Regions from separate parts of the Methylobacillus flagellatus KT genome, predicted to be linked through region 1. Evidence: riboswitches for the same ligand, from Rfam matches in the RefSeq annotation. Region 1 holds a riboswitch; the other holds the start of a gene.
The links. A riboswitch is a leader RNA that binds a small molecule or an ion and turns the genes downstream of it on or off. The one in region 1 is predicted to bind thiamine pyrophosphate.
Positions count from the first base shown of each region.

Region 1 (3,413 bases):
GAACGGGTCGGATACCATCGCCAAGTCGAGCGAATTGAGCACCGCGACAAAGGTAAACAGCAATACTATCCAGAACAGGCTGATGGCGACGCCTTTTTCGATATCCACAATTTTCCCGGTCTGACCGGTCATCTGCGCAAAGCGGCGGTTCAGATCTGCCATGCCGAGACCGCGTCGCACGCCGGCTCGTACCAGTACGGCGAACAGCCAGCCCAATACGAGGATGGCCAGCGCGCCCAGCAACTGGAGCATATTGTCGCCGAGTCCGGCTTGCACCGTGCTCCACACATTGTTCCATTGTGTATTCATGCGAACCTCCTATTTTCGTATAGATGACACTATTCGATTGTTTTCAATGACAATATTCGGTATTCAATGGTTTGATGATGGCTGTGCTGGGAAGGGTTTGTCAACAAGTCCTTGCTACCTTAAAGCTGTCCCCCATCCAGTTTACGGACGCTGCCGTTGAGCGTGGTCAGGTCGAAATGCTGTTTTCGGCGCTTGAGCAAGCGCATGAGGGTAATCACGACAACCGGGGCCAGGGCAGCAAGCAGGAAGGACTCCAGCAAATGTGTCACCGGCTGGTAAGGCATCGGAAACATGAACAGGCCTGCGGCGAGTCCTGCCACGGTGCCTGTGACGGCTTCGCGGCCGGTGTGGGAGCGGCTGAACAGGCCAAAGAACACCGGAAACGCTGCCGCTGCGCAGAGCAGGTCTGCCAGCAGGAACAGGTAGAGCACGCTGTAGCCTTGCGCGGCGACGACCAGCACGGGAATCGCAACCAGCAGGACCAGCCAGCGCGACAGGCGCATCAGGCTGGCTGCGCTACTTCTGGGCATGACGCGGCCGATATCAACCGCCACGATGCTGGAGATGGCGCTGATGGCCGTGTCCACGCTGCACATGACCAGCGAGATGCCCAGCGGAATCAGGGCGACGGCCAACCAGAGCGGGATATTGGGCATGATCACGCTGAACAACGCCACTGAGCTGTCGCCGTCCGGTGTCATTGCCATGAAGGCCAGTCCGAACAAGCCCATGATGAAGATGAAGGGCACGACGAGAATGCCGCCGAGCAGGAAGCCGTTGCGCATGGTAGGGATGTCCTTGGCGGAGTAGATGCGCTGCCAGTTGCCTTGGTGGAAGATGCCGGTGAGCAGGATGGCGACAAAGAAGGTGAGCCCGGCCTTGATGCCGCCGATATCCTCCAGGTCGATCAACTGCGGCGCGGTGTGCTGCAGCTTTTCCGCGATCGGGGCAATGCCGCCGGTCGCCTGCCATCCGATGAAGACCAGCGCGGCCAACAGCGGGATGATGATGACGATCTGCACCTTGTCGGTGAAGATGGAGGCACGGAGGCCGCCGTAGGTGGTGTAGAGCAGCGTGAAGCCGAGCACGATGGCAGCAGTGGCCCAGAGCGGCACCGGCGCGAGCAGCGTGACCATCTTGGCGATGGCGGTGATCTCGGCGCTCATGGCGATGAACAGGTAGAACAGCATGATGGTCAGCGCAAGCAGGTACATGGGCTTGCCGTAGCGGGCGATGAGGAATTCAGTCAGCGAGTGACCGCTGGGCATCAGCTCGCGCATGCGCTTGCCGAGCGGGATCATGGCAAGTCGGGGCGACATGGCGCCAATAGCATAGCCGATCACGGCAGTCAGGCCGCCCCAGGTCGCTGCCTGCGCAGGCGAGAACAATATCCATGCGCCCAGCGACGAGGCCAGCAGGGTCATGATACTGGCCAGCGTACCCTGGCTATTACGCGCGACGATGTATTCCTCAAGATTGCCGCGGAACCTGCGTGAATAAGCTATGCCAGCGATGGCGAAAATGGCGGCGAAAAAGACCAGCCAGGTGAAAACGGCTTGTGTACTGAGCATTGCGTGGTGACTCCTGGTAATCGGCGAACGACAAGGAGCACGCACATCGAATGCGTTGTTTCCTTCCTTTCGCCAGCATGGTCTGGATCAAGTATTAAGGGTCATGACGGTTGTCATTTCTCAGCCGCAAGCGGCTCCCCTAGGTTAGGTCTGGAATTATAGCGATATTCTTCCAGTGTGCGATGAAGACATGCGGATAATTCATGTTTCATGGTATGGTTCGGCCTCAGAGTGGCTAAATAAAACTCAGCCAAGCGATCCTGACTGGGCGCTCTGCCGCAGACCGTACAAATAGTACGGCAAGGCAGAGCACAACAACGTCAGGAGAGTTTTGTTAGCCACTCTTCGGCACGGGGTGCCTTGTTTGAATGATTCAATTCAGTCAGGGCTGAGAACACACCCGTATACCTGATCCAGATCATACTGGCGGAGGAATGCCTGTCGCAGTTTGCGCTGCCATGTATTCCCTTGCCATGGACCATTGCAAAGGAATTACATGGGCAATCCATCTTCATCGCTACTCCCGATTCAAGAACAACTCGTGCTCGTCACCGGCGCAGGCCGTGGGCTGGGGCGGCATATCGCTCGCGCCTTCCTTGGTCAGGGGGCAAGTGTGGTCGTCAACTATCTTCACAGTGCGGAAGCCGCCGAGGCCTTGGCAGATGAAGCGCCGGGGCGGGCCTTGGCGATCCGGGCGGACGTGAGTGATGCCGTTGCCGTGCGGGCGATGGTGGAGCAGGCGCAGGCGCATTTCGGCAAGACCGTAACCACCATCGTGAACAACGCCCTGCCTGACTTCAAGTTCAACGGCGATGCGCGGTCGCATGCGCATGAGCTGGCATGGGAAGAGTTGCAGCAGCAATTTGAGGGTGTGGTGCGCGGTGCCCTTAATACCGTCCAGGCCTGTTTGCCTGGCATGCGTGCGCAGGGCGGCGGCCGGGTGATCAATATCGGCACCAACCTGTTCCAGAACCCGGTAGTGCCTTACCATGATTACACCGCCGCCAAGGCAGCGCTGCTTTCCCTCACGCGCACCCTGGCGCAGGATCTGGGGCCTGATGGCATCACGGTCAACATGGTGTCGGGCGGCCTGCTGCGCACGACTGACGCCTCTGCTGCCACACCGGATGCCGTATTTGACCTGATTGCCGCGAGCACACCCTTGCGCCGCGTTACTACGCCGGAAGAGTTCGCCGACGCGGTGCTGTTCTTCGCTTCGCCCTGGTCGCGCGCGGTGACGGGGCAGAACCTGGTGGTGGATGGCGGGCTGGTCAAGAATTAGGATGGCTGACGCCATTTTTCTGGCGTTGTTGCCCAGCTCTGGCGTTATTTCTTGCGCTGCCTGCGGCAAGTCGTCTAGCCAGGATCGCTGCTAAGCTTTTTTCCAGCCATTCTTGCTCGCGTCAATATGCTATCCGCTGACTCAGCGCCTGTCATGATCGAATTCACTAAAGAGGCTTTTGTTCTGCCATGATGCACATCAACTTGTTCCTGTTCGGCTGCGGCCACCACAATGCGGCCTGGCGCCACCCG
Region 1 is NC_007947.1:1,920,412-1,923,824, reverse strand. It holds gene MFLA_RS09135 (mechanosensitive ion channel) at 1-309, opposite strand, end outside; gene MFLA_RS09130 (sodium:solute symporter family transporter) at 429-1,880, opposite strand; TPP riboswitch at 1,928-2,031, opposite strand; TPP riboswitch at 2,222-2,332, shown strand; gene MFLA_RS09125 (3-oxoacyl-ACP reductase) at 2,377-3,162, shown strand; gene MFLA_RS09120 (LLM class flavin-dependent oxidoreductase) at 3,351-3,413, shown strand, end outside.

Region 2 (3,413 bases), 790 kb from region 1:
ACCGACTTCCACGTGACGCTGGATGATCTTGCCTGCGATACGAAAGCCCTGCGCCGATTCATAGCGAGGACGCACTTCTCCCGTCAGCCACTGGCCATGGTCGGTATGCAGGTCGGTGAGCTGCATGACGAGGGCGGGCCGTGGTGGCGGCGCCTCGGGTGCCGGCTTGTGGCAAGCGACCAGCAGGGAAACGGAGATGGCTAACAGCCATGAGTGAAGTGGTGTGCTCGAAAGTAATAACGGCATATCGATACCTACATGCTGGGGATGGAGGCCTGGATCACTGGGTGGACATGCAGGCCATGCGCTGGCTTGTTCCCGCGCATGATGGCGACACCCATGCCATAGCAATCGCTTTCAGGCGGCACTGAGGATCAGCCGGCGCCTGGCATTCCGACAAGTTGTTGATGCTAGGGAGCATAGGCTGGAAGGATAGGGATCATCAAGGATGATTATTAAATAATGTTAGCTGAGCGGTGTCTATCGATAGTTTCAGCAAAGGTGCCAAGGCAATGGACAGGATGTGCAGGCGCGCGGATGATAAAGAACGGGTGCACAGGGTAGTGTGTCATATCTCGGAGATATGGCACCTAGGCACCCAGGTGCCGGTCCATATTCCTAGAAATCGAATTTTTCCGGCTGGGGGGCGTTCTCGAGCTGAGGAAGCGTGGTTTCGAAAATCACGTCCTGGCGTACCGCATCTTCGCTGATGCGGCGCATGATGGTGGCCTCCATCACGGGGGGCTCGCCAATGACGGCGAACAACCTGCCGCCGACGCGCAACTGATCGTTTATCAGCGGCGGCAGGGCCAGTGAACCGGTGAAGACGATCACGTCATAGGGGGCATTGCCCGGCCACCCACGTGCGCCGTCTCCTATATGCAGCGTCACATTGTGGATTTGCTGCTGAAGCAGCTTGAGATGCGCTTGATTGCTGAGTTCGGCATTGATCTCGACGCTGTGCACCTCTTGCGCAAGTGAGGCAAGCAGGGCGGTGAAGTAGCCGCTGCCGGTGCCGATTTCCAGGACTTTATCGGTTGGCTTGATTTCCAGCGATTGCAGGATGCGGCCTTCCATCTTGGGGGAAAGCATGGTCTGGCCGAAGCCGATGGGGATTTCGATATCGGCAAACGCCAGGCCGCGATATTGCTCGGGGACAAACGCTTCGCGCGGCACGCGGCCCAAAAGGTCGAGCACGGTGCCGTCAAGCACCTCCCAGGGGCGGATCTGCTGCTCTATCATGTTGAAGCGGGCTTGTTCTACATCATGGTGCATCGCAATTGTCCTTATCCATCGCATGGCTATCGGTTTGCCGATTATAGCGCCAGACGGCAGAGTTTCAAGCTGGATCGCGTGACCTGCCAGCTTTAGGCACATGATGCTCTGCATCAACTGTGCATCGTCCACAATAATCTTGATCGAATCAGGGTTTTAACGTACATTCCTTCCATCGCTAGGGGTCTGCTGTTGCACGCTGAGGCATGCAATGGCAGTGAGAATTACCCTTTGAACCTGATGTGGATTATCCCACCGTAGGGAAGCGCAGTTTGGTTTGATGGGGTGGTTTCTATTTTTTTATTCCCCTGTCGGTACTCCAAAACGCTTCCCGCATTTTGGAGACTTGAATGAACGCCACCGACAAAAACCTGCAGCAGAATTTCCTCAATGCCACCGCCCAGGTCGATCCGGGCGCAACGCAGCCTTTTACCAATTCCCGCAAGATCTATATCGAAGGCTCGCGCCCCGACATCCGCGTTCCTTTCCGCGAGATCAGCCTGTCCGATACGCCATCGGCATTCGGCGCCGAGAAGAACCCGCCGGTGATTGTCTACGACACTTCCGGTCCTTACACTGACCCGGATGTGCAGATCGACATCCGCAACGGTTTGCCGGCCCTGCGCGCTGGCTGGATTGCCGAGCGCGGCGATACCGAGCAACTGGACGGGCCGACTTCCAGCTATGGCCTGGAACGGCTGCACGATCCCAAGCTGGCCGACATGCGCTTCAACCTGCATCGCAAACCGTTGCGTGCCAAGGCAGGCAGGAACGTGACGCAGATGCACTATGCGCGCCAAGGCATCATTACTCCGGAGATGGAGTTCATCGCCATCCGCGAGAACCAGCGCCGCGAAGGCATGAGCGAACTGTTGCAGACCCAGCATGCCGGGCAGCATTTCGGCGCTTCCATTCCTGAAATCATCACGCCTGAGTTCGTCCGGGACGAAGTGGCGCGCGGCCGGGCAATCATTCCTGCCAATATCAACCACCCCGAAATCGAGCCGATGATCATCGGCCGCAATTTCCTCGTGAAGATCAATGCCAATATCGGCAATTCCGCCGTCAGCTCAAGCATAGGCGAAGAAGTCGAGAAGATGGTCTGGGGCACCCGCTGGGGCGGCGATACCGTGATGGACCTGTCCACCGGCAAGAACATCCACGAAACGCGCGAGTGGATCATCCGCAATTCACCCGTGCCGATCGGCACCGTGCCTATCTACCAGGCGCTGGAAAAGGTCAACGGCAAGGCCGAAGACCTGACTTGGGAAATCTTTCGCGATACCTTGATCGAGCAGGCGGAGCAGGGCGTGGATTATTTCACCATCCATGCCGGCGTGCGTTTGCAGTACATTCCGATGACCGCCAGGCGCATGACCGGCATCGTCTCGCGCGGCGGCTCCATCATGGCGAAGTGGTGCCTGGCGCACCATAAGGAGTCTTTCCTCTACGAGCATTTCGAGGAAATTTGCGACATCATGAAGGCCTACGATGTCAGCTTCTCGCTCGGCGACGGCCTGCGTCCCGGCTCGATCTACGATGCCAATGATGAAGCCCAGTTTGCTGAGCTGAGAACCTTGGGTGAATTGACCCGGATCGCCTGGAAGCATGACGTGCAGACCATGATCGAAGGCCCTGGCCACGTACCCATGCACATGATCAAGGAAAACATGGACTTACAGCTGGAGCATTGCGGCGAGGCCCCGTTCTATACTCTGGGACCTTTGACCACCGATATCGCACCCGGCTACGACCACATCACCTCCGGCATCGGCGCCGCGATGATAGGCTGGTACGGTTGCGCGATGCTGTGCTACGTCACGCCGAAGGAGCACCTGGGCCTGCCGGATAAGGAAGACGTGCGCGTCGGCATCGTCACCTACAAGATTGCCGCGCACGCCGCCGACCTGGCCAAAGGCCACCCCGGCGCTCAGATTCGCGACAACGCCCTGTCCAAGGCACGTTTCGAGTTCCGGTGGGAGGACCAGTTCAACCTCGGCCTCGATCCGGAGAAAGCCAAGGAATTCCACGACGAGACCCTGCCGCAGGAAGGGGCCAAGCAGGCGCACTTCTGCTCCATGTGCGGTCCGCACTTTTGTTCAATGAAAATTACCCAGGACGTGCGCGAATATGCCAAC
Region 2 is NC_007947.1:2,712,676-2,716,088, reverse strand. It holds gene MFLA_RS12915 (efflux RND transporter periplasmic adaptor subunit) at 1-246, opposite strand, end outside; gene MFLA_RS12910 (protein-L-isoaspartate O-methyltransferase family protein) at 619-1,275, opposite strand; TPP riboswitch at 1,446-1,556, shown strand; gene thiC (phosphomethylpyrimidine synthase ThiC) at 1,626-3,413, shown strand, end outside.
Region 2: linked by a shared signal. The riboswitch ahead of thiC (phosphomethylpyrimidine synthase ThiC) and the one ahead of MFLA_RS09130 (sodium:solute symporter family transporter) in region 1 are both predicted to bind thiamine pyrophosphate.